Regions from separate parts of the Sutcliffiella sp. FSL R7-0096 genome, predicted to be linked through region 2. Evidence: predicted binding sites of a transcription regulator. Region 2 holds the regulator's gene; the other holds the start of a gene.
The links. The regulator NrdR, encoded in region 2, represses ribonucleotide reductase genes. The targets are predictions, from matches to a motif close to AACACNATATATNGTGTT.

Region 1 (6,879 bases), 520 kb from region 2:
CCCGAAGTAGATTTAGCGGAACTTTTCCCTGCTGCATACATCCGCGAGGAAGCACCGGAACTACCGGAAGTTTCCGAACTTGATATCATGCGTCATTATACGGCATTAAGTAATCGTAACCACGGTGTGGACTCTGGCTTCTACCCGCTAGGTTCTTGTACGATGAAATACAACCCAAAAATCAACGAAAACGTGGCACGCTTCCCTGGTTTCGCACATATTCATCCGTTACAGGATGAATCGACTGTCCAAGGGGCGTTGGAATTGATGCACGACTTGCAAGAGCACCTGATCGAGATTACAGGGATGGACGAAGTGACCTTGCAACCAGCAGCTGGAGCTCATGGTGAGTGGACAGGACTTATGATGATCCGTGCGTTCCATGAAGCTAACAAGGACCATAACCGAACAAAGGTAATCGTTCCTGACTCCGCGCACGGAACTAACCCGGCATCTGCAACAGTAGCAGGCCTTGAAACCATTACGGTAAAATCCGACGAAAATGGTTTGGTAGACCTAGAGGATCTTCGCAGAGTAGTAGGGGAAGACACGGCTGCTTTGATGCTGACCAACCCGAATACACTTGGACTTTTTGAGGAAAACATCCTTGAGATGGCTCGCATTGTCCACGATGCAGGCGGAAAGCTTTACTATGATGGAGCAAACTTGAATGCGGTACTAAGCAAGGCTCGCCCTGGGGACATGGGCTTTGATGTGGTTCATTTGAACTTACACAAAACATTCACTGGCCCTCACGGCGGTGGAGGCCCAGGTTCTGGACCGGTTGGAGTAAAAGCGGATTTGATCCCATACCTGCCAAAACCGTTAGTAGTGAAAAAAGAAGATGGCACATTCGGTTTCGATTACGACCGCCCAGATTCAATCGGCCGTGTGAAGCCATTCTACGGAAACTTCGGTATCAACGTACGTGCTTACACGTATATTCGATCCATGGGTCCGGATGGATTGAAAGCAGTCACAGAATATGCCGTTCTGAATGCGAACTACATGATGCGTCGTCTGGCAGAGCACTACGACCTGCCGTTTGACAGACATTGCAAGCACGAATTCGTATTGAGCGGTAAGCGTCAGAAAAAACTTGGCGTCCGTACATTGGACATCGCAAAGCGTCTGCTTGACTTCGGCTACCACCCGCCAACGATCTACTTCCCATTGAATGTGGAAGAGTGCATCATGATTGAACCGACGGAAACGGAATCAAAAGAAACATTGGATTCCTTCATTGAAGCGATGATCCAGATTGCACGTGAAGCGGAAGAAAGTCCGGAAGTGGTGCAAGAAGCACCTCATACAACAGTGATTAAGAGATTGGATGAGACGTTGGCAGCCCGTAAGCCTGTGTTGCGTTATCAGAAGGAAGCTTAATTGGGATTTGGATTGGAGAGAGGACAGGGACGCCTGTTCTCTTTTTTTCAATGTTGGGATTTTGGAGCTGGGGTATAAGTGGTTCGAGTGTGTGTCTGCGTGTCGAATTTTGACGGAGAAGGTCGATTTCCTGATATAATCTGTTTTTTCCAGATATAATTTAAAATTTCATGATAAATCTTGAAAATTCCGGATATATTGAGTTTTTTCCAGATATATTTCATTTTTTCTTGATATAGCATCTCCTCTATTGTTTAAATGAGTCCCTTTAACACAATTTGGGTGCATGAAGCATAAGTCCAAATCCGTTTTCACAAAATATCTATCTGAAAATGGGGTTGGTTGAAAGAGTTTGGCTAGTTGGTTGATAAACAACCGAACTTGGTTGATAAAATAAAAACTTGAAGGATAAACCCTCATGGGCCACAAAACATTCCATTCCTTCCAAGTCATAATCAACCTCCACCACATATCACTTCTCAAACTCCCCAAAAAGCCTTAAGATATAACTAGAAACAAAGGGAGGGAACGCAAATGTACTATGAGCAAACCTATAAAGCAAGAGAAGAGCTACTTGAACTGCTAGAAGGAATCTCAGAAAAACAACTGCATGAAAAGCATGACACCATCTGGACTGTCTCTCAGAATGTTGAGCACCTTTACCTAATTGAAAACAAGATAACAAACGGCTTAAGTAAAGCGCTGGAAGTAAAAAATGAAGTGGAAGAAAAAGATTTACCCCTAGCAAAAATGCTTGCCAATAGAACATATAAGGTGGAAGCGCCAGAAGACATCACACCATCCGAACACCCATACACGAAAGAGGAATTAGTAGAGCTGTTGGAGCAATCGAGAGCCAACTTGAACACGTTCATTCAAGAAGTGGACGATATTTCGCTACATAAATATGGCTTCAATCATCGCTGGATCGGCGATCTTTCCGCACAACAATGGGTACAATTAATTGGGTTCCATGAACGACGTCACATAGAACAGATCAATCAAACATTAAACAATACCGTACAATAAACACAAAAGAGCACTTGCAGTTACTCACTCTGCAAGTGCTCTTATCTATATGCTATACTCGCATACGATGTTGCTTTTTCGCATGATTGGTCTAACCGTATATTCCTAGCTGTCGTGCTCTTTTCTCGGTTTTCCCAAACAGCTTACATGCCAATTTTAGTGAATTTATGCTGTAAAAAGTCCAATTGCCAACTTTTTACTAGTAACAAAGTTTGAGAAAAGAGCTCTATTAGTTCTTCGTTCTAATTTTACCGCCCCAGCGCTTGAATCCACCTTTAAGTTGATAAAGCTGGGTGTAGCCTTTACGCTTTAACATTTGAGCTGCACGGCCACTGCGCATGGTGTTCTGGCAATAAATGTAGACTGGTTGGTCTTGGCGTACCTCTCTAATTCTCATTTTCATTTGAGACAAAGGAATGTTTCTTGCGCCAAGGATGTGCCCGCCTTCGTACTCTTTCGGCTCACGGACATCAATCAGCTGCGCTTTACGATAACCAGCGCGAAATTCTTCTTCCGTTAAGGTTGTTAGAATTTTACGTTGGTAAATGAACATGATCACTGAATAGACGATAAATGCTGCCAAGATTCCTAATGTTACGTACAAAGCCAAACTAGACAACCCCTCTTTTTCTTTTTCTACCAAAGTATATTATATAAAAGCTTAAGAGAAATGTCATCCTTTTCTACTATTCACAATAAAAAATACCAAGCTTTAACTTTGAAATCAAATGGGAGTTTTGGTAGACTAATCTATCATATAGAAGTAAATGAGGTACATAATATGACCAAAGAAATCTGGAGGTTCATTGATTCTAAGGATCAATCTCCTGCATTTAATATGGCGCTTGATGAAGCGTTATTAGAGTGGCACAGTGAAGGCAAGATTCCACCCACCATTCGATTTTACGGTTGGAACCCTCCTACTTTATCTGTTGGCTATTTTCAAAAAGCAGAAAAAGAAATCAACATGGAACGCGTACGAGAGTTAGGTCTAGGTTTTGTAAGGAGACCAACAGGTGGACGAGGCGTCCTTCATGACAAGGAACTGACATATAGTGTCATCGTATCTGAAGAACATCCAGAAATGCCCCAGACGGTTACAGAAGCATACCGGGTGATTTCAGAAGGTATCTTGGAAGGATTCAAGGCGCTTGGACTTGATGCATACTTTGCGATTCCAAGAACAGAAGAGGAAAAGCAAGGGTTAAAGAACCCTCGTTCTTCCGTATGTTTTGATGCACCATCCTGGTATGAACTTGTAGTCGAGGGAAGGAAGGTTGCCGGCAGTGCGCAGACCCGTCAAAAAGGTGTTATCCTGCAGCACGGTTCCATTCTACTGGATATTGATGAGGATTTACTTTTTAGCCTGTTCAACTACCCGAGTGAACGAGTGAAGGAACGGATGCAGAAGAACTTCAAAAATAAAGCAGTGGCAATCAATGCCCTTCGCGAAATCCCAGTCACCATGGAGGAAGCAAAAAAGGCGTTTTATATGGGATTTGAAAAAGGCTTAAATATCACGCTTGAACCACATGAGTTGACGGGAGCAGAGTTGGCTGAAGTACATGCAATCATGGAAAAGAAATATTCCACAGACGAGTGGAATTATAAAAGATAACGAGGAATAACTTCTCGTTATCTCAGTATGTAGACAAAGGTTAAAATAAAGAAATTCTCTAGTTGATCGCAGTGGAAGGTGCGAAGACTCCTTCGGGAGGAAAGGACATGGAAGACCCCGCAGGGCGTAGCCCGAGGAGGCTTCCGGACTGCCCGCGGATAGCTTAGCTCCTGCAACGAAGATCAACTCTTCCAACAGATAACCTAACTAGTTTATAGTTGGTCAACAGTCTGAGATAACGAGGAATAAATTCTCGTTATCTTTTTGTTTTGCACTATATGTAGTAGGGTAGTGTAAAGAGTCGACTATATATGTAAAAGTCAAAAATGGAAAATAAAAAAATATTTTTCGCCAAATAGGGAGGATTTTCTCAAAACGTTGATACAGTAGGCTTGCTATATTTCGTAAAAATGCGCAAGCGACAAAAAAAGTCATTATGCTTCGAAAATAGAATGTAATCTTCGTTTCTCTTGAATTTCCTCTCTGATTTGACGCTTTTACAATTTGACAAATTTAGATTTCTTTCGCAGAAAATCAATATATAGTAGTGTCGAAAATATTTTAAATACTATATGTTGATATTTTATTGGCAGATATGATACCTTATCTGTACAAACAAATTTTACAGAAGTAATATTTGGTAGAACTACTAGTTTTAGAGGAGTTGTAATAATGACGATCGCAATTAATGAATCCAAATTAAAAATTGATGTAGAACGCTTGAACAAGGACATCGGCTTGTTTCCTCAAGTACACCCCATTACAGAGGACATGACCACCACACATAAAGGTGTTTCCCGCCTGGTCATGCTCGATCGTTACGCATTTAAAGATACCGAGAAAGTAACGCTTACAGCTGGAGATTTTGTTGTACTAACGATTAAAGAAGACCCAAAATTCCCTGCAAGAGGTCTTGGTTACATACAAGACATAGACTGGTCTACCAAAAAAGCTTCTGTACTAATTGAGGAAGAGTATCGTGGAGTTTTGACAAAGCAAGGTGAAGCTGAAACTGGAGTTGTCGTCCGTTCCTTAGATGTTATTGAAAAGCCACTTGAAGTCTTCTACGAGCAAATTGCCAAACGTAACGCGAAAGGGTTGGCAGCGGTAGAAACGACGGAAGAGAAGCGTCAGGAATGGTTCGAAAAGTTCTATCATGAACTGGTGAACATGAACTTTGTACCAGCAGGACGTGTGCTATACGGAGCTGGGGCAGACACAGATGTAACATACTTTAACTGTTATGTGATGCCGTTCGTACAGGATTCCCGTGAAGGAATATCCGAACATCGTAAACAAGTGATGGAAATCATGAGTCGCGGTGGTGGGGTTGGTACAAATGGATCAACGCTTCGACCACGAAACGCCCTTGCAAGAGGGGTTAACGGTAAATCCTCTGGTAGTGTCTCCTGGTTGGACGACATTGCAAAGTTGACTCATCTTGTTGAACAAGGTGGATCAAGACGTGGAGCTCAAATGATCATGCTAGCAGACTGGCATCCTGATATCGTAGAATTCATCATTTCCAAAATGCAAAACCCTAGAATTCTTCGCTACCTAATTGAAAATACAAATGACGAAAGCATCAAAAAAGCGGCAGAGGATAAGCTGAAGTTTACACCATTGACAGATCAGGAAATCACCATGTACCAATCTGTTACAAACTTCAAGCACATCCCTGGATACGGCGGATTTACAGAAGCAATCATAAAAGATGCAGAGCAGAAGCTTAAAGTGGGCGGAACGTACACGGTTCATAACCCAGAATTCCTGACAGGTGCCAATATTTCCATTACGCTCACAAAAGAATTTATGGAAGCTGTTGAGAACGATGCAGACTTCGATCTTCGTTTCCCTGATGTGGAAGCATATGATAAAGATGAAATGGCCCTATACAATGAGCAATGGTCAGAAGTTGGAGATGTTCGTGAATGGGAAAAGCAAGGACACAAGGTGAGAGTATACAGAAAAATTAAAGCCAAAGAGCTTTGGAACTTAGTCAATATCTGTGCGACATATTCAGCAGAGCCGGGCATTTTCTTCATCGACAATGCCAACGATATGACAAATGCAAAAGCATACGGACAAAAGGTCGTAGCAACCAACCCATGTGGGGAACAACCCCTCGCACCATTTTCTGTCTGCAACTTGGCAGCAGTCAACCTTGCTCAATTTGCGGACAAGGAAACCAAAACAGTAAACTTTGAAAAGTTGAAACAAACAGTAGAAGTCGGCGTAAGAATGCAAGATAACGTCATCGATGCGACGCCATACTTCTTGGAGGAAAATAAAAAGCAAGCATTAGGAGAGCGCCGTGTTGGACTTGGAGTAATGGGCCTTCACGATCTTCTAATCTATTGTGAAACAGAATACGGTTCTGAAAAAGGCAACGAGCTTGTAGATAAAGTATTTGAAACGATTGCGGTTACTGCATATCGTGCTTCAGTGGAACTTGGAAAAGAAAAAGGAAGCTTCCCGTTCTTAGAGGGTGCAACAGTAGAAGAGACAAATCGCCTACGTGAAGCATTCACAAAAACAGGCTTCATGGGCAAAATGCCGGAAGATATCAAAGAAGGCATCATGACTTCAGGTATTCGTAACTCTCACCTATTAACGGTGGCTCCAACTGGATCTACTGGAACAATGGTGGGCGTATCAACAGGTCTAGAACCGTACTTCTCCTTCTCTTACTTCCGCAGTGGACGTCTAGGGAAGTTCATTGAAGTCAAAGCGGACATCGTTCAAGAATACTTGGATGCGAACCCAGAAGCAGATGCGGAGAACCTTCCAAACTGGTTCATCTCTGCAATGGAACTCGCTCCTGAAGCACACGCCGATGTCCAATG
Region 2 (6,879 bases):
AAAAAGGGGAGGAATTGGCTGCAAAATCTCTCGTAAGCCTTGGACCAGAACCTTTTGAGGATGAATTTAACCTAGATCTATTAAAAGAGAGACTTGCCAAAACAAACCGCAACATCAAAGCTGTGCTCTTAGATCAGTCAGTTGTGGTCGGGCTAGGTAATATCTATGTCGATGAGGCGTTATTCCGTGCCGGGATCCATCCGGAACGAACGGCCAGCAGTCTGAGTGAGACTGAGCTAATCGAGCTGCAACGTGAAATTGTCCTTACACTCCAGGAAGCAGTGGACAAAGGAGGGAGCACCATCCGTTCTTACGTCAACTCCCAGGGACAAATCGGCATGTTCCAGCTAGAGCTATTTGTCTATGGACGCAAAGGGGAGCCATGCCGTAAATGCGGATACGAAATCGAAAAGACGGTCGTAGCAGGCCGAGGCACCCACACCTGCCCAAACTGCCAGCCAAAGCCCTAAGATTCAATTGTAATTTCCCCTTTTTGCCTGAAGAGCAGGGTGTGAGACTCCGGCGGGAGGTAGCGTTAGGTGGAGACCCCTGAAACGTTGTGAAGAGGCTCAAGCAGCGCCCTCCGGAAAGGGAACACCCGGAGCGTAAGGCAAAAGGGAGTTAGAGTGAAAAATTATTAGAACACATCGAATGGGCTCCTGCCATATACTATCGTAGTGATAGTTAGGGAGGAGCTCTATATGATTCCATACATCTCACTTATCCTATTAGCTTTTGCTGTTAGTCTGGATAGCTTCAGTGTCGGGTTGACATATGGCCTCAGAAAAATGCATATGCCACTTAGATCTATCAGTATTATTGCGTGCTGTTCGGCCGTCTCGCTCTTGCTTGCCATGTTTGTTGGCACCATACTTATGAATTTCCTCTCTCCTGCATTTGCAGAGACGATTGGTGGAAGCATTCTGATACTCCTGGGAGTTTGGGTTCTATATCAATTCTTCCGTGCCAGTACCGCCGATGACACCACATCATTTGTGGATGAACGAATTCTTTTCAATCTTGAAATCAAATCCTTGGGGGTTGTCATCAATATCCTCAGGAAACCCACAGAAGCCGACTTTGATCGGTCCGGTTCCATTACTGGACTGGAGGCTTTTTTTCTTGGTATCGCCCTGTCCTTGGATGCGTTTGGAGCGGGTATCGGAGCAGCCTTATTAGGTTATTCCCCTTGGCTGATGGCGGTATCTGTGGCAGTGATGAGCTCGCTATTTGTTATCACCGGGATAAAATTGGGAAGGATTTTCTCAACTGTTTCATGGATTAATAAATTCTCATTTTTACCTGGCGTATTACTTATCATTATCGGTATTATTAAAATGTGAGAAAGACTAGCAGAGACTGTTGAGGACAGTCTCTCTTTTAAAAGGAGGAGTGGACATGCCATTGATCATAGGCCTGACCGGTGGGATTGCCAGTGGAAAAAGCACGGTGGCCAATATGCTGCGGGATAAGAATATTCCGATCGTGGATGCTGATGTAGTAGCAAGGGAAGTGGTTGAAATCGGCACAGATACATACAAGAAATTGGTCAGTGAGTTTGGCCAAGAAATACTAAATGACGACAAAACACTGAACCGACCTAAGCTTGGAAGCATTATTTTTCAAGATCAGGAAAAACGGGAAAAGCTCAATGGAATCATGCATCCAAGTATCAGGACCAGTATGAAAGAGAAGACACAGAAATACATAGAAGATGGTCATGATGTGGTAGTGATGGATATCCCCTTACTGTTTGAAAGCAATCTTACCCATCTCGTGGACAAGACCTTACTGGTCTTTGTAACCGAAAAAACCCAACTAAAGCGCTTAATGGAGCGGAACGATCTATCCGAAAAGGAAGCAACAGACAGAATAAAATCCCAGATGCCCCTTTCAGAAAAAGTAAAAATCTCCCATGCAGTCATAGACAACAACGGCTCCCTAACCAAAACAGAACAACAACTAAATCAAGTATTATCAGAATGGAAAATTTAAAAGTTTGTATTTGATCAACTCTTCCAACAGATAACCTAACTAGTTTATAGTTTGTCAGCAGTCTGCGGGCATATCCCAAAATAGGGATATGCCCTTTTTTTATTTTTTACATGACATATAGAATTTAATTATGTTATACTAATTGCAGGTTAAAAGATTAATAAGTATAACATATATACAGAAATGGGGAATTTGCATGAAGGCAAAGGTTGCAATTAATGGGTTTGGACGAATTGGAAGAATGGTATTCAGACGTGCCATCCAAGAGGAAGGATTAAATATTGTTGCAATCAATGCGAGCTATCCGGCGGAAACGCTAGCTCACCTAATTAAGTATGACACAAATCATGGACGTTTTGATGCGGATGTATATGCACAGGACGATGCCTTAATCGTAAATGGTAAGCGTATTCAATTGGTTAACAATCGCAATCCAGAAGAGCTTCCTTGGAAAGAAATGAACATAGATATTGTTATTGAAGCAACAGGAAAGTTTAACTCTCGGGATAAAGCGGCACTTCATCTTCAAGCTGGCGCTAAACGTGTCGTACTGACAGCACCAGGGAAAAACGAGGATGTAACCATTGTAATGGGAGTAAACGAAGAAGTACTGAATATGAATGAGCACTTTGTCATCTCTAACGCTTCTTGTACGACAAACTGCTTAGCACCGGTTGTCAAGGTGTTAGATCAACAGTTTGGTATTGAGAATGGACTTATGACAACTGTACATGCTTATACAAATGACCAAAAGAATATTGACAACCCGCATAAAGATTTACGTAGAGCAAGAGCTTGCGGTCAGTCCATCATCCCAACCTCTACAGGAGCGGCAAAAGCATTATCCTTAGTTCTCCCACACTTAAAGGGTAAACTACATGGTATGGCGCTCCGTGTTCCAACACCTAACGTATCTCTGGTTGACCTGGTGGTAGACTTGAAAAAGCCGGTAACGGTAGACGAAGTGAATGATGCGTTCCAAAGTGCTTCCATCGGTTCCATGGATGGTATATTAGGGGTAACAATGGAGCCTCTTGTATCAGTGGACTTCAACACAAATCCACATTCGGCAGTCATTGATGGTTTATCCACCATGGTGATGGGCGATACAAAGGTAAAAGTATTAGCTTGGTACGATAACGAGTGGGGTTATTCCTGCCGAGTAGTAGACCTTGTCCAATTCGTGGCAGAAAAAATGGTGGAATCAAAAGAAGTAATGGCTGGTTAATAAGACCTGAAGCAATATTATAGTGAAATAAATGTAAGCGGTTAACATTTTATGTTAATCGCTTTTTTGCTTTTGTCACAAAGTCCATTATTTTTCACCTTTTTCCTAATTTCATAGTTAACTAGAAAAAAAGTCATAAATGCCTGTTGCAAAACTAAAATAAAAGCATTATACTATTTTTCGTGAACTTCTTGAAACGATTATGTGACTACTTAAAGGGTTAGGACCTCTCTGGACTAACTTTCCCCCGTGGTAGTAATACATCAATCACTCTTCACCTTTGAGGAATTCATGTATTTTAAAAAATGAAAAGGGGGAACGTGAGATGGAAACAGTAGGTCGTCACGTTATTTCAGAATTATGGGGTTGCGATTTTGACAAATTGAATGATATGGATTACATCGAAAAAACTTTTGTCGATGCTGCATTAAAATCAGGTGCAGAAGTAAGAGAGGTAGCTTTTCATAAATTTGCACCTCAAGGGGTAAGCGGAGTTGTCATTATTTCCGAGTCCCACTTAACAATTCATAGCTTCCCAGAGCACGGTTATGCAAGTATCGATGTTTATACATGCGGAGAATTAGATCCTAATATTTCAGCTGACTATATTGCAACTGCTTTAAATGCTCAGACGCGTGAAACAATCGAACTTCCACGTGGAATGGGTCCTGTTCAAGTAAACAAAGCAAAAGCTCTTTAAAATTATAACTAAATGCATTAAAATAAAAAGAGGTGTATAGCATGCACCTCTTTTTATTATACTCAAAATATATTATACATAAAGGCTTTGTTAAAGCTAGTTGTTGATAATAACCTGTCTCTAGCTGGTGATTGGAGCAAGAGGCGTAGACTCCAGCGGGAGAGTAGCGACAATCTTGAGACCCCGCAGTGAAACGAGGAGGCTCAAGGTCGCCCCGCGGAAAGCGAAGCCTATTGCGGAAATCAACAGCGACGTTTAACAGAGCCTACATAAAAAACAACAAATTAAGGGGTTGTCAGGCTAAAGTGGGAGCGATACAAAAGCTGAAAGGTATTTTGACCAATCACTCAGAGACGCGGGAAAATCATACGGAAGAATCCCTGCGAAGTCGTTATTATAAAACTACCAATAAGAATGCAATGAAGGCGTTACAAGAATTGTTTAAGAATATGGAAGGGGTAACGATTAAATCTGTTTCTGATGAGCACGGGGAAATTGCGTTGCAAGTGAACAAAGGCAGAAAAGCATTTGTCATTGTCACTGTTATATCTGTCCGACCTTTTGAAACAGCAGTTGATTTTTCCGTTACAACAGAAACCAAGCTACCTTTCGATTTTGGATACAGTCGTCAACTGATCAAACAGATGTATGAACGGATTGATAAATCGATGATCTATATTGGATCCGGACTGAATTCGGGGAAAAAGTAGATTGGAAACGGAGTGGAAACCATCATGAAATGTCCTGCCTGTCACCATAATGGGACGAAGGTATTAGATTCACGCCCTGTAGAAGAGGGAAAATCCATCAGAAGAAGAAGAGAATGCGAATCTTGCTCCTACCGCTTTACAACGTTTGAAAAAGTGGAAGAGATGCCGCTTATCGTCGTAAAAAAAGAAGGAATACGAGAAGAATTCAGCAGAGAAAAAGTATTGCGTGGACTTATCCGTGCATGCGAAAAAAGACCGGTAGCCCTTAAACAGCTTGAAGACATTGTAATGGAAGTCGAAAAAGAATTAAGGAATATCGGCATTTCCGAAGTAAAGAGCGACATGGTTGGAGAAATGGTGATGGAGAGATTATCAAAAATTGATGAAGTGGCATATGTTCGATTTGCCTCTGTATACCGTCAATTTAAAGATATTAATGTATTTTTGGATGAATTGAAAGAAATCATTGAGAAGGAACGAAATTAAGTAGGCTCTTTTCTCAAAGATTGTTGCTATTGACCAGTAAAAAGTCGGTAATTGGACTTTTTACAAGAAAAGTCGGCAATTGGACTTTTCACCGCTTACCTACTCTTAAGCAAACATGCAATCTATTCAGTATAGCCAAGAAAAGAGCACGACAGTTAGGAATATATTGGTTGTTTTATGAGTACGAAAAAGCAACAAAGTGTATGAAAGTTATTCAATAAGTCATTCGCAATAAGGAACCCTAAGTAAGAGAGGAAAATTATATGCCTCTCTTTTTCGATTATTTCTTTAAAAGAAAGGTTTGGATGTTTCATGTCAGATCGCCATTGGAAAGAGCTGGTCCCAGTTGACCGGTATATCGTACGGTCAAATGGAATGCTTCAGCAGTTTGACCAAAAACTTCTTACCATGCTTTATCAGCCATTGCTGGGATTCAGGGGATACAGTCTTTTTATGACCCTTTGGAGTGAGCTGGATCAAGACCGCCTATGGGGCGAGGAGACTACGCATCATGGAATTATGACAACCATGCAATGCAATTTAAAAGATATTCACCAAGAACGAATCAAGTTGGAAGGAATCGGTCTTTTAAAGACGTGGGTCAAAGAAGATAATCAGATCCGCACCTTCATTTATGAACTTCAGCCCCCACTCTCCCCGGAAGCCTTCTTTTCTGAGCCTATGCTGACTATCTATTTATACAACCGTCTAGGAAAAAATAAATATGCGAGTGTTAAAAAATTCTTTTCCGATAAGGTTATCCCGATGGATGAATATCAGGAAGTGACTCGTAGTTTCAGTGATGTTTTTCAATCCGTCCAATCGGAAAATATGGCCTACGCTGCGAATGAAGAGATGATGGAAGAGCTACCGTTGCCAGAAGGGGAAGAATGGTTGGACAGAAAGACAGGGAGCGAGCCAAAGGTAGGTCAAGAAGTGTTTGACTTTGACCTTTTTTATGCAGGGTTATCCGAGGTCGTCATACCGAAAAAATCCATTACGTCAAAAGTAAAGGAAGCGATTGTCAAGCTTTCCTTTATCTATTCAATCGATCCGATTTCAATGCGGGACCTGATGATGAATGTGATTGATGTGGATGAGAAGGTGAACTTGGAGAAGCTGAGGAAGACAGCAAGGGATTGGTATCAATTAGAATACCAAGATACGTTGCCGGGACTAGTAGAAAAGACACAACCGTTGAACTTGAAGCAGTTTTCAGATAAAAAGCCTGCGACAAAGGATGAACAGTTGATACAGCAGCTGGAAAATGTATCACCGAAACAAATGCTTACCGACCTTTCTGGTGGATCAGAACCATCCGCTTCTGATCTTCGCATTGTAGAGGATGTCATGTTCAAACAGCAACTGACTCCGGGTGTCGTGAATGTGCTACTTTATTACGTTTTGTTAAAAACTGATATGAAACTAAATCGTAAATATGTGGAGAAAATTGCCAGTCACTGGGCACGCAAACAGGTGAAAACCGTAGGGGAAGCCATGGAACTTGCGAAGGAAGAGCACCGCCAGTACCAGAATTGGGCAGATACCAAGCCATCCACCAAGAGTGCAGGTGGAAGTAGCTCCACTAAAGCCAAAGCAGGGAAAGTGGTTCGCAACCGGTTTGTCAGTTCTGAGGTAGCTAGCAGCGATGCGGAAGTTGTAGCGGGACAGTCAGACAAATTCAAGGAAGTGGAAGAGGACGAAAAGCAGAAGCTGATGGAACGTCTGGCAAAAATGAAAGAGAAGAAGATAAGGCTGGA

Region 1: MKY77_RS16055 (vitamin B12-dependent ribonucleotide reductase) is a predicted target of NrdR. The motif match lies at 4,565-4,582, and genes of this name have one in related genera.

Annotation. Positions count from the first base shown of each region.
Region 1 covers NZ_CP152003.1:3,127,223-3,134,101, reverse strand. The annotation lists gene gcvPB (aminomethyl-transferring glycine dehydrogenase subunit GcvPB) at 1-1,386, shown strand, start outside; gene MKY77_RS16075 (hypothetical protein) at 1,555-1,839, opposite strand; gene MKY77_RS16070 (DinB family protein) at 1,921-2,415, shown strand; gene MKY77_RS16065 (rhodanese-like domain-containing protein) at 2,645-3,025, opposite strand; gene MKY77_RS16060 (biotin/lipoate A/B protein ligase family protein) at 3,197-4,033, shown strand; gene MKY77_RS16055 (vitamin B12-dependent ribonucleotide reductase) at 4,706-6,879, shown strand, end outside.
Region 2 covers NZ_CP152003.1:3,644,073-3,650,951, reverse strand. The annotation lists gene mutM (DNA-formamidopyrimidine glycosylase) at 1-470, shown strand, start outside; gene ytaF (sporulation membrane protein YtaF) at 702-1,343, shown strand; gene coaE (dephospho-CoA kinase) at 1,399-1,995, shown strand; gene MKY77_RS18700 (glyceraldehyde-3-phosphate dehydrogenase) at 2,192-3,223, shown strand; gene speD (adenosylmethionine decarboxylase) at 3,549-3,923, shown strand; gene MKY77_RS18690 (cytosolic protein) at 4,229-4,633, shown strand; gene nrdR (transcriptional regulator NrdR) at 4,658-5,119, shown strand; gene MKY77_RS18680 (DnaD domain protein) at 5,432-6,879, shown strand, end outside.